3 regions of the Pantoea sp. SGAir0184 genome follow, and region 3 is predicted to be linked to each of the others. Evidence: predicted binding sites of a transcription regulator. Region 3 holds the regulator's gene; each other region holds the start of a gene.
The links. The regulator LexA, encoded in region 3, represses DNA repair genes until DNA is damaged. The targets are predictions, from matches to a motif close to TNCTGTATGTACATACAGNA.

Region 1: the regulator LexA is predicted to act here: its motif matches at 1,701-1,720, upstream of rmuC (DNA recombination protein RmuC).
Region 2: the regulator LexA is predicted to act here: its motif matches at 5,268-5,287, upstream of metR (HTH-type transcriptional regulator MetR).

Annotation. Positions count from the first base shown of each region.
Region 1 covers NZ_CP028050.1:3,963,608-3,971,299, reverse strand. The annotation lists gene udp (uridine phosphorylase) at 1-273, shown strand, start outside; gene C1N60_RS18770 (tetratricopeptide repeat protein) at 374-1,645, shown strand; gene rmuC (DNA recombination protein RmuC) at 1,763-3,274, shown strand; gene ubiE (bifunctional demethylmenaquinone methyltransferase/2-methoxy-6-polyprenyl-1,4-benzoquinol methylase UbiE) at 3,350-4,108, shown strand; gene C1N60_RS18755 (ubiquinone biosynthesis protein UbiJ) at 4,115-4,720, shown strand; gene ubiB (ubiquinone biosynthesis regulatory protein kinase UbiB) at 4,717-6,354, shown strand; gene tatA (Sec-independent protein translocase subunit TatA) at 6,465-6,707, shown strand; gene tatB (Sec-independent protein translocase protein TatB) at 6,717-7,226, shown strand; gene tatC (Sec-independent protein translocase subunit TatC) at 7,229-7,692, shown strand, end outside.
Region 2 covers NZ_CP028050.1:3,973,023-3,980,714, reverse strand. The annotation lists gene pldB (lysophospholipase L2) at 1-242, shown strand, start outside; gene yigL (sugar/pyridoxal phosphate phosphatase YigL) at 275-1,075, shown strand; gene glpT (glycerol-3-phosphate transporter) at 1,110-2,450, opposite strand; gene C1N60_RS18800 (carboxylate/amino acid/amine transporter) at 2,855-3,733, shown strand; gene C1N60_RS18795 (YehS family protein) at 3,730-4,212, opposite strand; gene metR (HTH-type transcriptional regulator MetR) at 4,303-5,235, opposite strand; gene metE (5-methyltetrahydropteroyltriglutamate--homocysteine S-methyltransferase) at 5,462-7,692, shown strand, end outside.
Region 3 covers NZ_CP028050.1:3,831,715-3,839,406, forward strand. The annotation lists gene traF (conjugal transfer protein TraF) at 1-669, opposite strand, end outside; gene zur (zinc uptake transcriptional repressor Zur) at 1,118-1,639, shown strand; gene C1N60_RS18170 (CsbD family protein) at 1,710-1,922, opposite strand; gene dinF (MATE family efflux transporter DinF) at 2,082-3,407, opposite strand; gene lexA (transcriptional repressor LexA) at 3,536-4,150, opposite strand; gene C1N60_RS18185 (diacylglycerol kinase) at 4,256-4,624, opposite strand; gene plsB (glycerol-3-phosphate 1-O-acyltransferase PlsB) at 4,750-7,173, shown strand; gene ubiA (4-hydroxybenzoate octaprenyltransferase) at 7,308-7,692, opposite strand, start outside.

The DNA of each region.
Region 1 (7,692 bases), 130 kb from region 3:
CCTGGCCAGGAGCGCTACGACACCTTCTCCGGACGCGTAGTGAGCCGCTTCCAGGGCTCGATGAAAGAGTGGCAGCAAATGGGCGTACTTAACTATGAAATGGAATCCGCTACACTGTTAACCATGTGCGCCAGTCAGGGACTGCGTGCCGGCATGGTGGCTGGCGTCATCGTGAATCGCACGCAAAAAGAGATCCCGGATGCGGCCACCATGAAGCAGACAGAAAGCGATGCGGTGAAAATTGTGGTGGATGCCGCGCGTCGCTTACTTTAGCGCGCCAGTCAGGGAATGATTTCGAGACCAGGCTTATAGGGAGCTCAGCAATTGCCTGATTAGAATGCGCGCAATTTCAGCCGATTCTGAGAAATTTCCTATGCGCAAAACGATCTCTGTCCCACGTCCGGGTTTTACCAGCCGCCCTGCTGCAATGCAGGCCCGCGTTGAGAGTGCCGCCGCGCGCTTTCGTCAGGCAATGGCCGCGTCAGATTATCCTCTGGCGCGCCAGTGCTGCGAAGAAGTGCTGCGCGTCATGCCTAACCAGATGCAGGTGCTCAGCGACTACGCGCTGACGCTGATGCGCGTCGGCGAACATAAAAAATCCTACAAGATTTACCAGAAAATCTATCAGGCACCGGCGGCGCAGCGCGCGCAGGCGTCGGAAACCTGGCTGGATGGCCTGACGGAAGTGTGTGGCTGGCTGGATAAGACAGATGAAGTGGCGCGTTATGGCCTGGAATCGCTCACCCAATCCGACATGCGTTTCAGTCAGGGCGCGAAAGCGACTTTTCCCGCACCGGCACCTGCGCCGATTAACCGCAGCAATCCGGCAGAAAATATCATCTCCTTCAGCCTGTACGGCGGCCAGCCGCGCTACTGTGAAACCCTGATTAAAAACGTTGAGGTGGCGCGCGAGCTCTATCCGGACTGGATGTGTCGCATTTATCTCGACGATAGCGTGCCGCAGCACGTGTGGCAGCGCCTGACCCAGCCAAACACCCAGCTGGTGGATATGTCGCAGGAGAAAACCATTTTCCCTACGCTGTGGCGCTTTCTGGTGATGGACGATGCCAGCGTAAAACGCTACATCGTGCGCGATGCGGATTCGCTGCTGTCAGAGCGCGAAGTGGCGGCCGTCGATGCCTGGCTGGCTTCGCCATTCTGGTTCCACCACATGCGCGATTATTACTCGCACACCGAGCTGTTACTGGCCGGCATGTGGGGCGGCTGTCACGGCGTGTTTCACAACGTGGAACAGCAGATGCGCGACTTTATCGCGCAGTATGACGGCAGCGAGCGCTTTACCGACCAGTACTTCCTCAAGGTAGCGCTGTGGCCAACGGTGCGCGACAGCATCCTCAATCACGACGATATCTTTCACTTCCACCACGCGCAGCCGTGGCCGGCGCATGCGCCGATTCGCTGGCAGACCGACAGCTTCCACGTCGGCAGCAATGCCGGTTTCGCCAGCATGGCCGGCAAAGTGGCCAACGCCGAAAATGGCCAGCAGCAGGTGGAGCTGACTTACGGCGGCAACAGCTGGTGCTATCCGGCGAAGGTGAAAAGCGACAGCGAATGGGTGCTGCCGATGCCGTTTTTCCTGATTGACGCCTGGAAAGCCGGCGACCTGACCGTACGCGCCCTGTAGTTGCCCGGACGGTGCCCATCGCGCCCGCGATAAAATCCGCGGGTTGCCATGAATGTTCTGGACATTCATACAGTGGCGCTCTACCTTCTCCTCAGCGAGACGATCCGCGGGGGGATTATGGATCAGCAACTTATCATCAGCGGCGCGCTGGCGCTGGCCGGTTTGGGCATTGGCTGGATTATTGCCCAGCTGCGCGCCGGCCATCAGCACGCCAGCTTCACCACTGAACGCCGCCTGCTGGAACAGGCGCAGCAGCGTCAGCAGCAGCAGCTGGAACAGCTGCAACAGCAACTGCAGCAGCGCGAACAGGAGCTGCGCCAGCTTCACGGCACGCTTAGCGGCGCGCAGGAGCGCCTGCAGCAGCTGGATTACTGGCGGGCCGAGAGTGAACAGCTCAGCCGCGAGCTGCGTAATCAGCTGGAAGTTAACAGCGCGCAGGAAGCCGAACTACGGGAAGTCACCATTCGATTAGAAGAGACGCGTTTCGCAGCTGAGGAGAAGCAGCGTCTGCTGACCAACAGCGAACAGCGCCTGAGTGCGCAGTTTGAAAATCTCGCCAACCGAATCTTCGAAAACAGCGGAAAACGCGTCGACGAGCAGAACCGGCAGAGCCTCAACAGCCTGATCGGCCCGTTGCGCGAACAGCTGGACGGCTTCCGCCGCCAGGTCAACGACAGCTTCGGCCAGGAAGCGCGTGAACGCCACACGCTGGCGCACGAAATTCGCCAGTTGCAGCAGCTCAACGCGCAGATGGCGCAGGAAGCGATCAACCTCACCAAAGCGCTGAAGGGCGACAATAAAATTCAGGGCAACTGGGGCGAAGTGGTGCTCAGCCGGGTGCTGGAGGCCTCAGGCCTGCGCGAAGGCTACGAGTATCAGACTCAGGTCAGCGTGCAGCTGGAGCAGCAGGGCCGTATGCAACCGGATGTGATTGTGCGTCTGCCGCAGGGTAAAGATGTGGTGATTGACGCCAAAATGACGCTGATTGCCTACGAGCGCTACTTCAACGCCGACGATGAGCTGACGCGCGAACAGGCGATTCAGGAGCACATCAACGCGGTGCGTGGCCATATCCGGCTGCTGGGGCGTAAAGATTATCAACAATTGCCCGGTTTACGCTCGCTGGATTATGTGCTGATGTTTATTCCGGTCGAACCGGCGTTTCTGCTGGCGATCGACCGCCAGCCGGAGCTGATCAGCGAAGCGCTGCAGCAAAACATTATGCTGGTCAGCCCGACCACGCTGCTGGTGGCGCTGCGCACCATTAATAATCTGTGGCGCTATGAGCATCAGAGCCGTAATGCCCAGCGCATCGCCGACCGTGCTGCGCGCTTGTACGACAAGATGCGGCTGTTTGTCGATGACATGAGCGGCATCGGGCATAGCCTCGACAAAGCGCAGCAGAGTTATCAGCTGGCGATGAAAAAGCTGGCACAGGGGCGCGGCAACCTGATCGCCCAGAGCGAGTCGTTTCGTGCGCTTGGCGTAGAGATCAAACGGCCCATCAACCCGCAACTGGCAGAGCAGGCGCAGCCCGACGCGGCGGATGATACATGGGCCGATGACAGCGAGCCCGCTGAAAATGCGGCAGATTCTTCCGCCGCTTCCCTGCGCCGCATCAACGAATAACACGCCGGTGGCGTGCTCGGATCGCCCGACTCTGATACACTTCGGGAAGTATTGTTTGTGGAACAGGTAAAACCGATGGCAGATGAATCACAGCAGGAAACTACCCATTTTGGCTTTCAGACCGTCGCCAAAAGTGAAAAGGCCGATAAAGTCGCGGACGTGTTTCACTCCGTCGCGGCGAAATATGACCTGATGAACGATCTGATGTCGTTCGGCATCCATCGCGTCTGGAAGCGTTTTACCATCGACAGCAGCGGCGTGCGCCGCGGTCAGCGCGTCCTGGATCTGGCCGGCGGTACCGGCGATCTGACGGCAAAATTCTCGCGCCTGGTCGGTGAAACCGGTCAGGTGGTGCTGGCGGACATCAACAGCTCAATGCTGAAGATGGGACGCGAAAAGCTGCGCAACCTCGGCGTAACCGGCAACGTCAGCTACGTGCAGGCTAACGCAGAAGCGCTGCCGTTCCCGGATAACTATTTCGACTGCATCACCATCTCCTTCGGCCTGCGTAACGTGACCGAAAAAGAGAAGGCGCTGGCGTCGATGTTCCGCGTGCTCAAGCCGGGCGGCCGTCTGCTGGTGCTGGAGTTCTCTAAACCGGTTTTCGAGCCGCTGAGCAAAGCCTACGACACTTACTCTTTCCACATTCTGCCGCGCATCGGCCAGCTGGTGGCAAAAGACGCGGAGAGCTATCGCTATCTGGCGGAGTCGATTCGTATGCATCCGGATCAGGAAACCCTGAAGGCGATGATGAACGACGCTGGCTTTGAAAATACCAGCTACTACAACATGACCGGCGGCATTGTGGCGCTGCATCGTGGCTTTAAGTTCTGATTAATCATGACTTTTACCCCTCTCATCACCGGCGGTCTTGAGACCGCCCTGAACCGTGTGTTGTACCGCGATCGCAGCCTGAAAACCGCACGCCAGCGTCTGGCCGGCAAAGTCCTGCTGCTGCGCCTGCAGGAGCTGGATTTTCCGCTGGTGCTGGTGTTCAGTGAAAACCAGCTGGATGTGCTGAGTGACTGGCAGGACCGCAGCGACTGCAGCGTCAGCCTGCGTTTCAGCACGCTGCCTAAGCTGCGCGATCGTCAGCAGCTGACCAGCCTGATTCGCAGCGGTGAGCTGGACGTGGAAGGCGATCTGCAGGTGGTACAGCAATTCTCCGCGCTGATGGATCTGGCTGAACTCGATCCGGCCGAATATCTCGCGCCGTGGGTGGGCGACATCGCGGCACAGGGCATCAGCCAGGCCGCTCAGCGTGCGCTGGCCCAGCTCAGACAGCAGGTCACCCGCCGTCAGGATTATCTGGGGCAGGTGCTGACCGAAGAGTGGCGCGTGGCACCGGGGGCGCTGGAGCAGGCGTGGTTTTGTGAGGAGGTAGAAGCGATGGAACGTGCGCTTAATGCGTTTGAGGCGCGTTTGGCACAGCTGGAGGCGAAATGACGCTGGGAGAAATTCGGCGCTTATACTTCATTATCAAAGTTTTTCTGACCTACGGGCTGGATGAACTGATTCCGCATATGCGCATCACGCTGCCGCTGCGGCTGTGGCGGCGCTGTGTTTTCTGGATCCCCAACCGGCACAAAGAAGCCGAGATGGGCATCCGTCTGCGTCTGGCCATGGAGCAACTCGGTCCGGTTTGGATCAAGTTCGGTCAGATGCTCTCGACGCGCCGCGACCTGTTCCCGCCGAAAATTGCCGATGAGCTGGCGATTTTGCAGGACCGCGTGGCGCCGTTCGACGGCGTGAAAGCCAAGGCGCAGATTGAGCGTTCGATTGGCGGCCCGGTGGAAACCTGGTTCGACGACTTCGATATCAAACCGCTGGCATCGGCTTCGATTGCCCAGGTGCATACCGCGACGCTGAAATCCAACGGCCGCGAAGTGGTGATCAAAGTGATTCGCCCGGATATCCTGCCGGTGATCAAAGCTGACATGAAGCTGATTTACCGCCTGGCGCGCTGGGTGCCACGTCTGCTGCCGGACGGTCGCCGTCTGCGTCCGATGGAAGTGGTGCGCGACTACGAAAAAACGCTGATTGATGAACTCAATCTGCTGCGTGAAGCTGCCAATGCGATTCAGCTGCGCCGCAACTTCGACCAGAGCCGCATGCTGTACGTGCCGGAAGTGTTCTCCGACTACTGCAGCGAAACCATGCTGGTAATGGAGCGCATTTACGGCATTCCTATCTCCGACGTTGCCACGCTGGAGCAGCACGGCGTCAACATGAAGCTGCTGGCCGAACGCGGCGTACAGGTGTTCTTCACCCAGGTGTTCCGCGACAGCTTCTTCCACGCCGATATGCATCCCGGCAACATCTTCGTCAGCTACGAGCATCCGGAAGATCCGCAGTATATCGGCATTGACTGCGGCATCGTTGGCTCGCTGAACAAAGAAGATAAGCGCTACCTGGCGGAAAATTTCATCGCCTTCTTCAACCGCGACTACCGCAAAGTGGCCGAGCTGCACGTCGACTCGGGCTGGGTACCGCCGGATACCAACGTGGAAGATTTTGAGTTCGCGATCCGTACCGTGTGCGAGCCGATTTTCGAAAAGCCGCTGGCGGAAATCTCCTTTGGTCACGTGCTGCTCAATCTGTTCAACACCGCGCGCCGTTTCAATATGGAAGTGCAGCCGCAGCTGGTGCTGTTGCAGAAAACCCTGCTGTACATCGAGGGCATCGGCCGTCAGCTCTATCCGCAGCTCGATCTGTGGAAAACCGCCAAGCCGTTCCTGGAGGACTGGATTAAGGATCAGATTGGCATTCCGGCCATCCTGCGGGCGGTGAAAGAGAAGGCGCCGTTCTGGGCGGAGAAACTGCCGGAGCTGCCGGAGCTTTTTTACGACAGTATGCGCCAGCACAAGTTATTGCAGCACAGTGTCGATAAACTCGTCACCGATTTGAACGCGCAGCGCACCCGTCATCATCAGGCACGTTATCTGTTTGGCGTCGGGGCTACACTGTTATTAAGTGGCACCGCCGTGCTGTTGAGCCGGCCTGACTGGGACTTCTTCCCGGCGCTGTTAATGGCCGCCGGCATCGTCACCTGGCTCATCGGCTGGCGCAAGACAAACTGATTGTCTGCCTGGTGCAAATCGCGTAATGTCGCAGGCTTAAGTCCGGGTAAAAACGGACTTTCTGTGCGTTACAGTTAACCGTTTTTCACAGAATATTAGAGGCATATCTCATGGGCGGTATCAGTATTTGGCAATTGTTAATCATTGCCGTCATTGTTGTACTTCTGTTCGGTACCAATAAGCTTCGTAACCTGGGTTCGGATTTAGGCTCTTCCATTCGCGGCTTCAAAAAAGCCATGAGCGATGAAGACGAGAAAAAGGATCAACCGAAAGAGCAGGACGCTGACTTCAACGCCAAACTGGCAGACAAACAGCACACCCCGGCGAGCAAAGACGACGCCCGGGACAAGTAAGGTAAAACTGTGTTCGATATTGGTTTTAGTGAACTGGTATTGGTGTTCGTGATCGGGCTGATTGTACTGGGCCCGCAGCGCTTACCGGTTGCGGTGAAAACCGTTGTTGGCTGGATCCGGGCCATTCGCTCGCTGGCTGCTAATGTGCAGAACGAACTGGCCCAGGAGCTGAAACTGCAGGAGCTGCAGGACAGCCTGAAAAAGGTCGAAGAGGCAGGACGCGGCACGCTGTCGCCGGAGCTGAAGCAATCCATGGAAGAGCTGCGTAAAACCGCGGACTCCATGAAGCGCTCGGTGCAGCAGAGCATCGATATCGAAAAAGCGGAAGATGAAGCCAACACCATTCATCAGCCGCCCGCTGCCGCGCCACAGCCCGCAGAGCCGCACAGCGTCGTGACGCCGGCCAGCGCGGCACATCAGGCCAGCGCCCCGGCGCAGGCGCCGCAGCCTGCACCAGCCACCAGCCACACCGATTCCGTCGCGCCTGCGACCACTCCTCCCGTAAAAGATGAACGATAAACATGGCCGTTGAAGATACCCAACCGCTCATCAGCCACCTGATTGAGCTGCGCAAGCGTCTGCTGAACTGCATCATCGCGGTGTTTGTTATCTTCCTGTGTCTGGTTTACTTCGCCAACGACATCTATCACGCGGTGGCAGCGCCGCTGATTAGCCAGATGCCCGCCGGCGCCAGCATGATCGCCACCGACGTGGCCTCACCGTTCTTTACGCCGATCAAACTGACCATCATTGTGTCAGTGTTTCTTGCGGTGCCGGTGATTCTTTATCAGGTCTGGGCGTTTGTCGCCCCCGCGCTGTATCGCCATGAGCGCCGCCTGGTGATGCCGCTGCTGTTCTCCAGTACGCTGCTGTTTTATGTCGGCGTGGCCTTTGCCTACTTCATTGTGTTCCCGCTGGCATTTGGCTTCTTCGCCAAAACCGCGCCGCAGGGCGTCACCATCGCCACGGACATCACTAACTACCT
Region 2 (7,692 bases), 140 kb from region 3:
TTAATCAGGTGGCGCAGATTACGACACCGATTCTGCTGCTGCAGGCCAGTGAAGACGACGTGGTGGATAACCGCGCGCAGGATCTGTTCTGTGAAGCCATGGCGGCAGGGGGACATGCGGTGGAAGGCACCACGCCTTACATCATTCAGGGCGCGCGTCACGAGATCCTGTTTGAAACAGACGCCATGCGCGCCGAAGCGCTCAATGCGGTGGTCGACTTTTATCAGCGCCACCGTGACTAATGTATTCTTAGACATCAATACCAGAGGCCTACATGTACCACATCGTTGCATCCGACCTGGATGGCACGCTGCTTTCTCCGCAACATCGTCTGACGCCGTTTGCCCGCACCACGCTACAGGAACTGGTGGCGCGCGATGTGCATTTTATCTTTGCCACCGGACGCCACTACATCGACGTCGGTCAGATGCGCGATAAGCTCGGCATTCCGGCGTATATGATCACCTCAAACGGCGCGCGCGTGCATAACGCCGACGGCGAACTGGTGTTCAGCCACAATCTGGACAGCGATATCGCCAGCGAGTTGTATGGCCTGAAGTATCACGATGAGAAAATCCTGACGCACGTTTACCGCGACGATGAGTGGCACATCAGCCGCCATAATCCGCAGGAAGCGGAGTTTTTCCAGGAATCGGTGTTCACCTATCAGGTGTATCAGCCAGGCATGCTGGCCACCGACGGCATCAGCAAAGTGTTCTTCACCTGCGACGATCCGGAGCATCTGGTTCCGCTGGAACAGGCGATTGAAGCGCGCTGGGGTGACCGGGTTAACGTCAGTTTCTCGCTGCCCACCTGTCTGGAAGTGATGGCTGGCGGCGTCTCGAAAGGGCACGCGCTGGAAGCGGTGGCGAAACAGCTTGGCTATTCGCTGAAAGAGTGCATCGCGTTTGGCGACGGCATGAACGATGTCGAGATGCTGAGTATGGCGGGCAAAGGCTGCATCATGCGTAACGCCCATCAGCGCCTGAAAGATACCCTGCCGACGCTGGAAGTGATTGGCAGCAACGCCGATGACGCGGTGCCGCAGACGCTGCGTAAATTATTCCTCGCCTGAATAAAACGGGCCGGTATTCACCGGCCCGCTCAGATTATGCCTGCTGCTGCTTGTGGCGATGCTCGCTGACCATGGTCAGCAGCAGTAACACCACCGCCAGCACCGATCCGACAATCATCACTAAGAAACCGCCGTCCCAGCCGAAGAAATCCACGGTGTAACCGACAATCGCACTGGCCGCCACCGATCCACCGAGATAGCCGAACAGACCGGTAAAGCCTGCCGCAGTGCCGGCCGCTTTTTTCGGTGCCAGCTCCAGCGCGTGCAGACCAATCAGCATCACCGGACCGTAGATCAGGAAGCCAATGACGATCATGCAGATCATATCTATGCCCGGATTGCCCGGCGGGTTCAGCCAGTAAATGATGGTGGCGATGGTCACCAGCGTCATGAAAAACACCCCGGTGGCACCGCGATTGCCGCGGAATACCTTGTCCGACATCCAGCCGCACAGCAGCGTGCCCGGAATCCCGGCGTATTCGTACAGGAAATAGGCCCACGAGGATTTATCCAGCGTGAAGTGCTTCACCTCTTTCAGATAGGTCGGTGACCAGTCGAGGATGCCGTAGCGCAGCAGATAAACGAATACGTTGGCCAGCGCGATGTACCACAGCAGCTTATTCGGCAGCACGTACTGCATGAAAATCTGCTTCGCCGTCAGCTCCTGTTCGTGGTTCTCGCTGTAATCCGGCGGATAGTCATTCTTCCATGCCTCAATCGGCGGCAGCCCACACGACTGCGGCGTATCGCGCATCAGCGCAAAAGCGATGATGGCGACGAGGATGGCACCAAACGCCGGCATATAGAGCGCAGCTTTCCAGTCGTTAAACCACGCCATGCCGAGCAGAAACAGCAGCGGAGGAATGCCGCCACCCACGTTGTGCGCGCAGTTCCATACCGACACAATGCCGCCGCGCTCTTTCTGCGACCACCAGTGCACCATGGTGCGTCCGCACGGTGGCCAGCCCATGCCCTGGAACCAGCCACACAGAAACAGCAGCACGAACATCACCATGATGCTTGAGGTTGCCCACGGCACGAAGCCCATCACCAGCATCACGGCGGCGGCGAGAATCAGGCCGGCGGGCAAAAATACCCGCGGGTTGGAGCGATCCGAGACCGATCCCATGATGAATTTGGAAAAACCGTAGGCGATGGAGATGCCGGAGAGGGCAAAGCCAAGGTCGCCGCGGGAAAAGCCCTGTTCGACCAGGTAAGGCATCGCCAGCGCAAAGTTTTTGCGCACCAGATAATAGGCGGCGTAGCCAAAGAAAATGCCGAAGAAGATCTGCCAGCGCAGACGACGATAGAGCGGATCGACGCGATCATCCGCCACCTGGGGCTGGTGTGGTGCAGGTTTAAAAATACTCAACATCAGAATGGCCCTCCAAGGGCGCAATATAGTTATCGATTCCCAGCAGGTTGGGGCAAAAAAAGTACGACAGCGAACAGAAAGCAACCTTTCCATTTCGCGCACAGAATAGTGATGGTTACGCGCAGTTACTGTGACGTGTGACACATATGTTACAGTTTTATGGCAATAAAGAGCGATATAAACCAGTAAATGTTGGATTTCGCGCATTTCTGTCAGAGAAAACGGCGCGCTGCCTCATAAAAATCGCCGCCCGTCGGTCAACCCGCCATGCGGACGCGTGCCTGCTGACCGGGCAGGGAAGATGCGATCGTGTTTAATTTCATCACATGTCAACCAGATTATCCCGCCAGCGCGCTGTAGTTTGTTTACACTAGCGCCAGTGTTGAACTTTAGGATACATAACCGTGCTGTTGCTGATCGTTACCACCATTCTGTGGGCTTTTTCTTTTAGTTTAATCGGGGAGTATCTGGCGGGGCAGGTGGATACCTGGTTCTCGGTGCTGATGCGTTTAGGCCTGGCGGCGCTGGTCTTTCTGCCGTTTCTGCGCTGGCGCGGTTACCGCGCCTCAACGTTGCTGCTCTATATGCTGGTGGGCATGCTGCAATTAGGCATCATGTATCTGATCAGCTTTGAGGCTTATCTCTATCTCAGCGTGCCGGAATTCCTGCTGTTTACGGTGATGACGCCGCTGTATGTCACGCTGATTTATGACCTGCTCAGCAAGCGCCCGCTGCGCATTGGCTATGCCTTTAGCGCCCTGCTGGCGGTGCTCGGTGCGGCCATTATCCGCTACGACAAAGTCAGCGATGATTTCTGGTTCGGACTGCTGCTGGTGCAGGCGGCTAACATCTGCTTTGCGATTGGCATGGTGGGCTATAAGCGCCTGCAGGAAGTCCGTCCAATGCCGCAGCACACCGCGTTCTCGTGGTTCTATCTTGGCGCGGTGCTGATCGCGGTGATCGCCTGGTGCATCTGGGGCAATCCGCATAAGCTGCCGACCACCACGCTGCAGTGGGGTGTGCTGGTATGGCTGGGCGTGGCCGCGTCCGGGCTGGGTTACTTCATGTGGAACTACGGCGCGACCCAGGTCGATGCCGGGACGCTGGGCATTATGAACAACATGCACGTGCCGGCAGGATTACTGGTGAATTTGGCGATCTGGCAGGAGAAGCCGCACTGGCCGAGCTTTATCGCCGGGGCGATAGTGATTTTTGCGTCCCTGTACGTGCATAAACGCTGGGTACTGGGACACACGGCCAAAAGCGGCAGTTCAGGCGCTTAGCTTTTTTTCGCGGGTGTCGATGGCCGCTGAATCAGCGTTAAGCCTTTCAGGAAGTTACGCAGAATCTGGTCACCGCACTCGCGATAATTTTTATGATCCGGGTTGCGGAAAATCGCGCCGATTTCAGCCTGTGACACCTTGAAGTTAGCCTTCAGTAAGATATCCGGGATATCGGTGGTTTTCAGCGCGAAGGCGATGCGTAACTTCTTGAGAAAGATATTATTATTCATGCGGCGCTCAACCGACGGGGCCGGCGCGTCTTCGCTTTTGCCGCGACGGTAGAAAATCAGACCGTTGAGGAAGTAGCCCATCAGCACATCCGGCAGTTTACGAAACGCCTCATCGTCATCTTTCTTCAGCCACGCCTGCACATCTTCACGCGGTACTTCACTGCCCGCCAGCGCAAAAATCTCCACCACTTTGCTGTCGCTCAAATCCAGCATATAGCGCACGCTGCGCAGCACATCATTATTGGTCATGGTGAAACTCTCCGGTAGCGGTTAAGGCGGCGCATTATAGAGCAGGCAGGGCAGGGATAACAGCACGGGCGCCATTGGCCGCCCGCGGCATCAGGACGAGACCGGCTGCAGGGAGCCGGGGCGCGAGGCATCGCGCACGTAAGGCAGGTGCTCGCAGGCGTGCTGACGGGCAAAGCGCACAAAGGCCTCCAGCACCGGCTGCCGCTGCTCGCCATCGCGCATCGCCGCGTATAAACGGCTCCACAATCCGTCGCCCAGCGTGCGTGTCACCACCAGCCCCTGGTGCTCAAAGCTCTCTACCACCCAGTGCGGCAGCGCGGCAATGCCCATGCCGGCCGACACCATCTGGATCAGCAACAGCGTATTATCCACGCTCTTCAGCGCCGGGCTGACGCCGGCTGGCTGTAAGAAGTTACGCCACACGTCCAGCCGCTGACGCTGTACCGGATAGATCATCAGCACCTCATCGGCCAAATCTTCCGGCGTGATGTGAGCCAGTTGCGCCAGACGGTGATCCGGCGCCAGCACCAGCCGCACCTCAAAATCAAACATCGGCGCATAGAACAAACCGCTGCGCGGCAGAATATCGGACGTCAGCACCACGTCCAGTTCGCCCTGCTGCAGCGCCGGCTGCGGATCAAAGGTCACGCCGGATTTGAAGTCCATCACTACCTGCGGCCAGCTCTGACGGAAATTGTTCAGGGCCGGCGTCAGCCACTGGATGCAGCTGTGGCATTCGATAGCGATGCGCAACGTGGTCTGATGCGGCTCATGACAGGCCTGCAGCGCCTGCTGGATCTGCGGCAGAATCTGCTCCGCCAGCTGCAACAGAATCTCTCCCTGCGGCGTAAAACGGAGCGGCTGGCTCTTACGCACGAACAGCCGGAAGCCCAGCCGCTGTTCCAGGTCGCTGAACTGGTGAGACAACGCCGATTGCGTCTGATGAAGCTGGGCGGCGGCGGCAGCCAGCGAGCCGGTGTGCCGTAACGCCTGCAGCGTCCGCAGGTGTTTGAGTTCGATCATGAGAGTCCTTCACATCGAGATTGAACAAATTGCGCTTGAGACACATACAGTACCCGCAGATTATAGCGGTGTAAACATCTGGACGGCTAAACATCTCAGACAGACGCGACGGCCACTTTACCTTTGTCCAGCTAACACGCTCAGCGCACGGCAGGATTGCCCGCTGGATGAACGTAAATCGGTTGCTGCGACTGTCGCACAGCGAACAACTTCTGGAGAATCTCACATGACCATTCTGAACCATACTCTCGGTTTCCCTCGCGTCGGACTGCGCCGCGAACTGAAAAAAGCGCAGGAAAGCTACTGGGCCGGGAACAGCTCACAGGACGAACTGCTGGCGGTGGGTCGTGAACTGCGCGCCCGTCACTGGCAGCAGCAGAAAGACGCCGGTGTTGATCTGCTGCCGGTCGGCGATTTTGCCTGGTACGATCACGTACTGACCACCAGTCTGCTGCTCGGTAACGTACCGGCACGGCACCAGAATAAAGACGGCTCGATTGACCTCGACACCCTGTTCCGTATCGGCCGCGGTCGTGCGCCCAGCGGTGAGCCTGCGGCGGCGGCAGAGATGACCAAATGGTTTAACACCAACTATCACTACATCGTGCCGGAATTTACCCAGGGTCAGCAGTTCCGTCTCAGCTGGACGCAACTGCTGGACGAGGTGGATGAAGCGCTGGCGCTCGGCCACGCCATCAAACCGGTGCTGCTGGGGCCGGTGACCTATTTGTGGCTGGGTAAGGTGAAAGGTGACGCCTTTGACCGTCTGTCACTGCTGCAGGCCATTCTGCCGGTGTACCGTCAGGTGCTGGCTGAACTGCGTCAGCGCGGCATCGAATTGGTGCAGATTGATGAGCCGGCGCTGGCGCTGGAACTGCCGCAGGCGTGGCGCGAGGCGTTTAAACCGGCGTACGACGCGCTACAGGGCGAAGTGAAACTGCTGCTGACCACCTACTTTGACAGCATCGGTCAGAATCTTGATGTCATCAAAACGCTGCCGGTGCAGGGCCTGCATGTTGACCTGGTGCACGGCAAAGACGATCTCCAGCAGCTCAACCAGCAGATCCCGGCGGACTGGCTGCTGTCGCTGGGGGTGATCAATGGCCGAAATGTCTGGCGCGCCGATCTCACCCGCTGGTTTGAGCGCCTGCAGCCGCTGATCGGCCAGCGTCAGCAGCTGTGGATTGGATCTTCCTGTTCACTACTGCACAGCCCCATTGACCTGAGCGTCGAAACCCGCCTCGACGATGAGGTAAAAAGCTGGTTCGCCTTTGCGTTACAGAAGTGTACGGAGCTGTCGCTGCTGAGTCAGGCGCTGAACCAGCGCGATGCCGCTGCGCTGCACGCCTGGAGCGCGCCGATTCGTGCCCGGGCAAACTCTGCTCGCGTGCACAACCCCGCCGTGGCGCAGCGTCTGGCGCAAATCCAGGCCAGAGACACTGAGCGCAACAGCAGCTACACCGTGCGTGCTCAGGCGCAGCGTCAGCGCTTTAACCTGCCGGCGTGGCCTACCACCACCATCGGTTCTTTCCCGCAGACGACCGAGATCCGCGGCCTGCGCCTTGACTTCAAAAAAGGCAACATTGACGGCGGCCACTACCGCACCGGTATCGCGGAACACATCCGGCAGGCGATTGCGGAGCAGGAGCGTCTGGGGCTCGACGTGCTGGTGCATGGCGAAGCCGAGCGTAACGACATGGTGGAGTACTTCGGCGAAAACCTCGACGGCTTTGTTTTCACGCAGAACGGCTGGGTACAGAGCTACGGCTCGCGCTGTGTTAAGCCGCCGGTGATCATCGGGGATGTCAGCCGCCCGCAGCCGATTACCGTCGAGTGGGCAAAGTATGCGCAGTCGCTGACCGACAAACCGGTGAAGGGCATGCTGACCGGACCGGTCACCATCCTGTGCTGGTCGTTCCCGCGGGAAGACGTGACGCGCGAAACCATCGCAAAACAGATTGCGCTGGCGCTGCGCGACGAAGTGCAGGACCTGGAAAAAGCCGGTATCGGCATCATTCAGATTGACGAACCGGCGCTGCGTGAAGGCTTGCCGCTGCATCAGTCTGACTGGGCAGCCTACCTGCGCTGGGCGGTGGACGCGTTCCGCCTCAACGCCGCGGTGGCGCAGGACGAGACGCAGATTCACACCCACATGTGTTATTGCGAGTTCAACGACATCATGGATTCGATCGCCGCGCTGGACGCCGACGTGATCACTATCGAAACCTCACGTTCTGATATGGATCTGCTGGATGCGTTTAAAGCGTTCGAATATCCCAATGAAATCGGGCCGGGCGTGTATGACATCCACTCACCCAACGTACCGAGCGTGGAGTGGATGGAAGATCTGCTGCGCAAAGCGGCGCAGAGTATTCCGCAGCAGCGCCTGTGGGTGAATCCGGACTGCGGCCTTAAAACGCGCGGCTGGAGTGAAACGCGTCAGGCGCTGGCCAACAT
Region 3 (7,692 bases):
GATGGTGAACTCGTGCGCCATTGCGACGCCGTAATCGGTGATCAGGGCAGCCAGGCCGTTGGCACTGGAGCGCAGATTATTTTGGTCGCCCGGCAAGGGAATGCGGCCATTTGCGACCTGATCCAGATAATCGATATCGCTCTGTACCACGTTAGCGCGGATGTGCGCCGTGCCGTAGGCTTTGGTGATGAAGGCGAAAGGAAGGGTCTCGTTGGGAATGCTGACGGCCAGCGCCACGCCTGCGGTGCCATTCGCTTTATCACCGCGCAGATCGCGCAGCTGATTGGCCATATCACCTGCCGCGGCTCTGACCTGAGGCGCACCGTTGATGATCTCCGGCAGCGTGATGTTGTTGATCACGTCACGATAGCGGTCCACCGTATCAGTAATTTCGTCTACGCGATCCACTAATTTGTCTTTGTCAGTAATCTGCACACCGGCTGAAGGAAAAATGATGCTGACGTTATCTTCAGGCTGCGCTTTGGTCATCAATGCCGGGTTAGCCAGCACTGCCGAGCTCCAGGTTGAGGAAGCGACACCGGTTCCCCCCATGGCATCGTTACGCGCATCGTACCAGGTGCCAGCAGCAAATGCTGATGAGGTAACAAATACCGCATTAAAACCAACAACATAAGAAATTTTCTTGCGTCTGAATAATGTCTTCACCATGAGTCTGCCATCACCTTTTACTTGTCGTGGACTGTCTCTACGACGGAATAGTTTATTAGCCCTATTCTGAACGCTGGCTAACGCTTTATTGCTGTGAATTGAAAGGAATTAGCATTGCTATTCGCAGAATTGGTCACGCCCGCACCATTCTGCTGTTGTTTTATGCAGAAATATGAACGTCAGCTAAATTGATGCCAGAAATTACTTAAAACCTTTTGAACCATAGCCACTAAGTCAGTGAGTTGCAAAGCAAAAAGATGGGTTAACCTGTGAGAAAAAACTCAGGAAGGAAAAGCATGGCTTAACAGAAGGAGGTACCAGGACGCAACGCGGCAGATAAGTGGCTGAAAGCTGGACATTTCCTGGATGATATAAGGTAAAAAAGCAATGGCAGCAGCGTAAAAGTTTGTGTGATAAAATAACATCACCCATCACCTGGAGAATGCTTATGCCAAACCTCACGCCCGAACAACTGCTCACGCAGGCTGAATCTCTGTGCCTTGACCGTGGCGTGCGCCTCACTACGCAGCGCGCAGAAGTGCTGCGCCTGATGGCGGAGCAGAACGGTTCCATTAGCGCTTACGATTTGCTGGACCAACTGCGCATCAGTGAACCCCAGGCGAAACCACCGACTATTTATCGCGCGCTGGATTTCCTGCTGGAGCAGGGGTTTATTCATCGGGTGGAGTCAAATAACAGTTATGTGGTGTGCCACCATTTCGACGAGCCGGCGCACACATCGGTGATGCTGGTGTGCGACAACTGTGCCGCCGTCAGTGAGAAGCACGCGCACGGCGTGGAAAAGATCATCGCCGGGTTGGCCGATCAGGCGGGTTTTACCTTACGTCATAGCGTTATTGAGGCGCACGGCCTGTGTGAAAACTGTGCCGAAGTGGCGGCCTGCACACAGCCGGGTAGCTGTCAGCACGATCATGAAGTGGAAAGTAAGAAGAAGGTGCGTAAAGGGTAACTGGCACGTCCGTGTGCCAGGCCGATCGTAACGATCAGCGGGTAGGAGCATCATCCTTAAAGCGGGAGACTTACCAGCGGTAATCTTTGTTTTGACTTTCCCAGTCTTTCAATTCACGTTCAGCTTCATCTTTGGCGTAACCGTAACGTTCCTGGATTTTACCCACCAGCTGATCGCGTTTCCCTTCGATCACGGTCAAATCGTCATCGGTCAACTTGCCCCATTTCTCTTTAAACTTCCCTTTAAACTGCTTCCAGTTTCCGCTCGCTTCGTCTTTGTTCATAACAATCCTCCACGTCTTCCTGAATGAGATGGTTTATTTCTCATGTAATGCCGGAAATAACCATATAACGCGCTACTTATCTGCGCCGTTTGAGATAATTATAGTAGCCGCTTCGGATTGTGCACGGAATTACAGATTATTCTGGTGCCTGCGCTGCGCTTATGGCTGACTAAACCAGCTGTCACGCTGCCAGTGGCGGCGCCACATCCATCCCAGCGTCAGGCCGCGCAGCGCCAGAAACACCGTGATCGCCAGCCATAAACCGTGATTCCCTAACCACGGCAGCGTTAGCAAAGTGATACCGAAACCGGCTGCTGCCATGATCATGCTGTTACGCATTTCGCGGCCGCGCGTCGCGCCAATGAACATGCCGTCCAGCAGATAACACCAGACGCCGACCAGCGGTAAAATTACCTGCCACAGCAGAAAGCGATCGGCCATCTCACGCAGCGGCTGCAGCGAGGTAAGCAATGCAACAATGTACGGCCCGCTGAGCGCATAAATAAGCGCAAACAGCAGCGCAACGATACCCGCCTGGCGACAGGCGGCATGCCAGATCAGCAGCAGCCGGCTGCGATCTTTTGCCCCTACCGCTTCACCCGAGCAGGCTTCCACCGCGTAAGCAAAGCCGTCCAGCGCATAGGCAGTAAACGTCAGGAACATCAACAGCACCGCATTGACCGCAACCACATCCGGTCCGATGCGTGCACCCAGCAGGGTCAGTGAGGCAAAGCAAATCTGCAGCATGAGCGAGCGCAGCATGATGTCGCGATTAAGGCGAAATAACCGCGCCGCGTCACCGCGCCAGCTGTTTTTCAGCAGTTTGAAATCGATGCCGCGCAGTTTCAGTACGCGCGCCACCATCCATAATCCCACTGCCAGCGTCACGTATTCGGCCAGCGCCGTGGCGGCGGCGGCACCGGCAACGCCCCAGTGCAATTTCAGCACCAGCAGCAGATCGAGCAGGATGTTGACCAGGTTTCCGACAATCAGCAGAACCATCGGCGCACGCGCATACTGCACGCCCAGCAGCCAGCCGAGAATCACCAGGTTAGCCAGCGTAGCCGGTGCGCTCAGCCAGCGGATTTCAATGAAGATCTGCGCCTGCTGCTGGACTTCCGCGCTGCCGCCCATCAGCGTTGCCGCCAGGCTACTGGCAGGAGAACGCAGCAGCGCCAGCAGCAACCCGGCGGCAAGAGCGATCAGCAGCGGCTGCATCAGTGCGCGCGCCAGTGCCTGTTTATCGCCGGCCCCGAACGCCTGGGCGGTTAAACCGGTGGTGCTCATACGCAGAAACAGCAGCAGCATAAAGATGAAGCTGGTTGCCGTGGTGCCTACGGCCACGCCGCCGAGGTAGATCGGGCTATCAAGATGGCCAATCACGGCGGTATCGACCACGCCGAGCAGCGGCACAGTGATATTGGAGAGGATCATTGGCAACGCCAGTCGCCACAGCGTTTTATCAGAAGAGGAAAATAGCTGCATCAGCCCCATCCCGAGGGTTACGGTAGTCGGCCTGAGCGAGCGCCTTACGGGCCGGGAACAAGAGTATGATTAAAGCAGACTGCGGCCAGCGCGCGAGCGCCGCCGCAGCGGGGGAGATCAACCGGGTTTCAGAGCCACTCGCCGTTGCGCACGATGCCAACGGCCAGCCCTTCCACGGTTAGCGACTGTTCACGGGTATCCACAACAATCGGCTGGAAATCATTGTTTTCCGGCAGCAGCTGGACAATCGCGCCCTGCTTCTTCCAGCGTTTCACCGTGACTTCATCATCGATACGCGCAACCACCACCTGGCCATTGCGCACTTCCTGCGTTTTATGCACCGCGAGCAGATCGCCGTCCATAATGCCGATATCTTTCATCGACATACCGCTGACGCGCAGCAGGAAATCGGCAGAGGGTTTGAACAGGTTGGCGTCGACCTGATAGTGGGCTTCGATATGTTCCTGCGCCAGCAGCGGTTCACCGGCGGCGACGCGACCGATCAGTGGCAGCCCTTCACTCGCCTCTTCTTCCATCAGCAGGCGGATACCGCGCGATGCACCGGAGACGATTTCAATGACACCTTTACGCGCCAGCGCTTTCAGGTGCTCTTCAGCAGCGTTAGGCGAGCGGAAGCCCAGTTGCGAAGCAATTTCAGCACGCGTTGGCGGCATGCCGGTCTGATTAATATGGTCGCGAATCAGGTCATAGACCTGTTGCTGCCTGCTGGTTAACGCTTTCATCCCGCCCCCTGGTTGTTTATACAGTCGCTGTGAGTATATACAGGTATTGGCGAAATGAAAACCGAAACAGAGGGAAAAATCAGCGGCTTGATGAATGTGGAATGTTTATCGCAAATGCGACCAAAGCAGCGCGATCCAGACAAACAGAGCCAGTAAGATAGCCAGCAGTACCGCCGCCGAGCCCATGTCTTTGGCGCGTCCCGCCAGCGGATGGCGTTCCTGACCAATACGGTCCACCACGGCTTCGATGGCACTATTAAGGATCTCAACAATGACTACCAGCACCACCGAGCCAATCAGCAACACACGCGTGATGATATCGACATCCAGCCAGCAGGCGATGGCAACCGCGACCAGTGCGGCAATCGCCTCCTGGCGAAAAGCGGCTTCATGCTGCCAGGCAGCGCGCAGCCCCTGCCAGGAATAACCGGCGGCTTTAATGATTCTCAGGAAACCGGTGACGTTATTTGCCATGTTGTGGAACCCTTAACTGTTTTTGACGTCAATGTCTGGGCGCGCGAGGTGGCACAGCCACAGATCTTCGCCGCACTTTCTGGTATGCTTGCCGCGCTTTGCTAACAAGAGGCTTCAAGTTGTCTATGTCAGGTTGGCGTAAACTCTATTACAAATTGTTGAATTTACCACTCTCTATTTTGGTAAAAAGTAAGGTCATTCCGACCGATCCGATCTCGGAACACGGTATCGATCCGACCCGTCCGGTGATGTATGTTTTGCCTTATGATTCAAAGGCGGACCTGCTCACGCTACGCGCACAGTGCCTGAAGCACGATCTGCCGGATCCGCTGGCGCCGCTGGAGATTGACGGCACCCTGCTGCCGCGCCACGTATTTATTCACGATGGGCCGCGCGTCTTCCCCTATTTCGTGGCGAACCCGGAGTCGGTCAAGCTTTTCCATGACTACCTCGATCTGCACCGCAATAATGCGGCGCTGGACGTACAGATGCTGCCGGTTTCCGTGATGTTTGGCCGTGCGCCAGGCCGTGAAATTCAGGGCGAACCGACGCCACATCTGCGTATTCTTAACGGTATACAGAAGTTCTTTGCCATCCTGTGGCACGGTCGCGACAGCTTTGTCCGCTTCTCGCCCACGGTTTCGCTGCGTCAGATGGCCACCGAACACGGTACCGATCAGTCGATCGCGCAGAAGCTGGCACGTGTCGCACGCATTCATTTTGCCCGCCAGCGGCTGGCAGCCGTCGGCCCGCGTCTGCCGGCACGCCAGGATCTGTTCAACAAGCTGCTGCAGTCCAAAGCAATTGAGAAAGCGGTTGAAGACGAAGCGCGCAGCAAGAAGATTTCGCATGAAAAAGCGCAGCAGAACGCCATCGAAATGATGGAAGAAGTGGCGGCGGATTTCTCGTACGAAGCGATCCGCGTGACTGACCGTGTGATGGGCTGGCTGTGGAGTCGGCTCTATCAGGGCATTAACGTGCACGGCGGCGAACGCGTGCGCCAGCTGGCGCAGGATGGTCACGAAATTGTTTACGTGCCCTGCCACCGCAGCCACATGGATTATCTGCTGCTGTCCTATGTGCTCTATCATCAGGGCCTGGTGCCGCCGCATATTGCTGCCGGTATCAATCTAAACTTCTGGCCAGCCGGACCGATTTTCCGTCGTCTCGGTGCCTTCTTTATTCGTCGTACCTTCAAAGGCAACAAGCTCTACTCCACGGTGTTCCGCGAATACCTGGGCGAGCTGTTCAGCCGCGGCTATTCGGTGGAGTATTTTGTTGAAGGCGGACGCTCGCGCACTGGCCGTCTGCTCGACCCGAAAACCGGCACGCTGTCGATGACGTTACAGGCGCTGCTGCGCGGCGGCAGCCGTCCTATCACCTTTGTGCCGATCTACATCGGTTATGAGCACGTGATGGAAGTCGGCACTTATGCCAAAGAGCTGCGCGGTGCCGCGAAAGAGAAAGAGGGCTTCATGCAGATGGTGCGCGGCCTGCGCAAGCTGCGTAACCTCGGCCAGGGCTATGTGAACTTCGGTGAGCCGCTGTCGCTGGTTAACTATCTCAACAAACAGGTTCCGGAGTGGCGCGACGCGATTGACCCTATCGATCCTCAGCGTCCGGCGTGGATGACGCCGGTGGTGAATGACATCGCGGCACGTCTGATGGTACGCATCAACGAAGCCGGCGCGGCCAACGCCATGAACCTGTGCGTGACCGCGCTGCTGGCATCGCGCCAGCGTTCGCTGACGCGTGAACAGCTGACGGAACAGCTGGAGTGCTACACCCAGCTGCTGCGCAATGTGCCGTACTCACCCGAGTCGACCGTGCCGGATCTCAGCGCTGAAGCGCTGCTCGATCACGCCATGGGCATGAACAAGTTCGAGACCGAGCAGGACAGTATTGGCGAGATCATCATTCTGCCGCGCGAGCAGGCGGTGCTGATGACCTACTATCGCAACAACATCCACCATATGCTGGTGATGCCGTCGCTGATTGCCGCTATCGTGCAGCAGCATCGGGAGATCAGCGAGGCGGAACTGCTGCGCCAGGTCAGCCTGGTCTATCCGATGCTGAAGAGCGAACTGTTCCTGCGCTGGGACAGTGCCGAACTGCCAGCCCTGCTGAATGCGCTCTGCGCCGAAATGGCGCGGCAGGGGCTGATCACCGTACAGGAAGGCCAGCTGAAAATGAGTGCGGCGCGTTACCGTACGCTGCAGCTGCTGGCGGCCGGGATTCGTGAAACGCTGCAGCGTTTCGCCATCACCTTCGCCATTCTCAGCGCCAAGCCGACCATTAACCGTGGCACGCTGGAGAAAGAGAGCCGCACGCTGGCTCAGCGTCTGTCAGTGCTGCACGGTATCAATGCGCCGGAGTTCTTCGACAAGGCAGTCTTTACCGCGCTGGTGCTGTCGCTGCGTGATGAAGGCTATATCAGTGATTCCGGTGATGCGGATGCTGAACGTACCAATATGATGTGGCAGATGCTGGCCGAACTGGTCACCAGCGATGTCCGTCTGACCATTGAGAGTGCCGTGGCGCACGACTAATGGACGACTGAAAACCGCGGCGCATCTGTCACACGCCAGATTGCGCCGCGGTTTTTATTGTCAGATTCAGGCGCGAAAAGAACGCGCTTCCCACTGCGACGACCGGCGCGCCGCCGGGGTTAATCATCCCGTCATCAGAACAGCGCAACAAACGGCTGGGTATTAAGCAGCACGCCAATAAACAGCACCAGACCAACGTAGTTGTTGTTAAGGAATGCCTGGAAGCACAGCTCACGTTCACGCCCGGCAATCAGTTTCTGCTGATGCACAAACAGCCCGCCCGCCAGCAGCAGCGACCAGTAAAACGCACCGTTCAGATGCAGTAAAATGCCCACCAGTGCCATCAGGCCCAGCGCGGCCAGCTGTAACAACCCGATAATCAGCTTGTCGTAACGCCCAAAAAGAATCGCCGTGGATTTCACGCCAATCTTCAGATCGTCGTCGCGGTCAACCATGGCGTACTGGGTGTCATAAGCCACCGTCCAGCAAATATTGGCGAGAAACACCAGCCAGCAGACA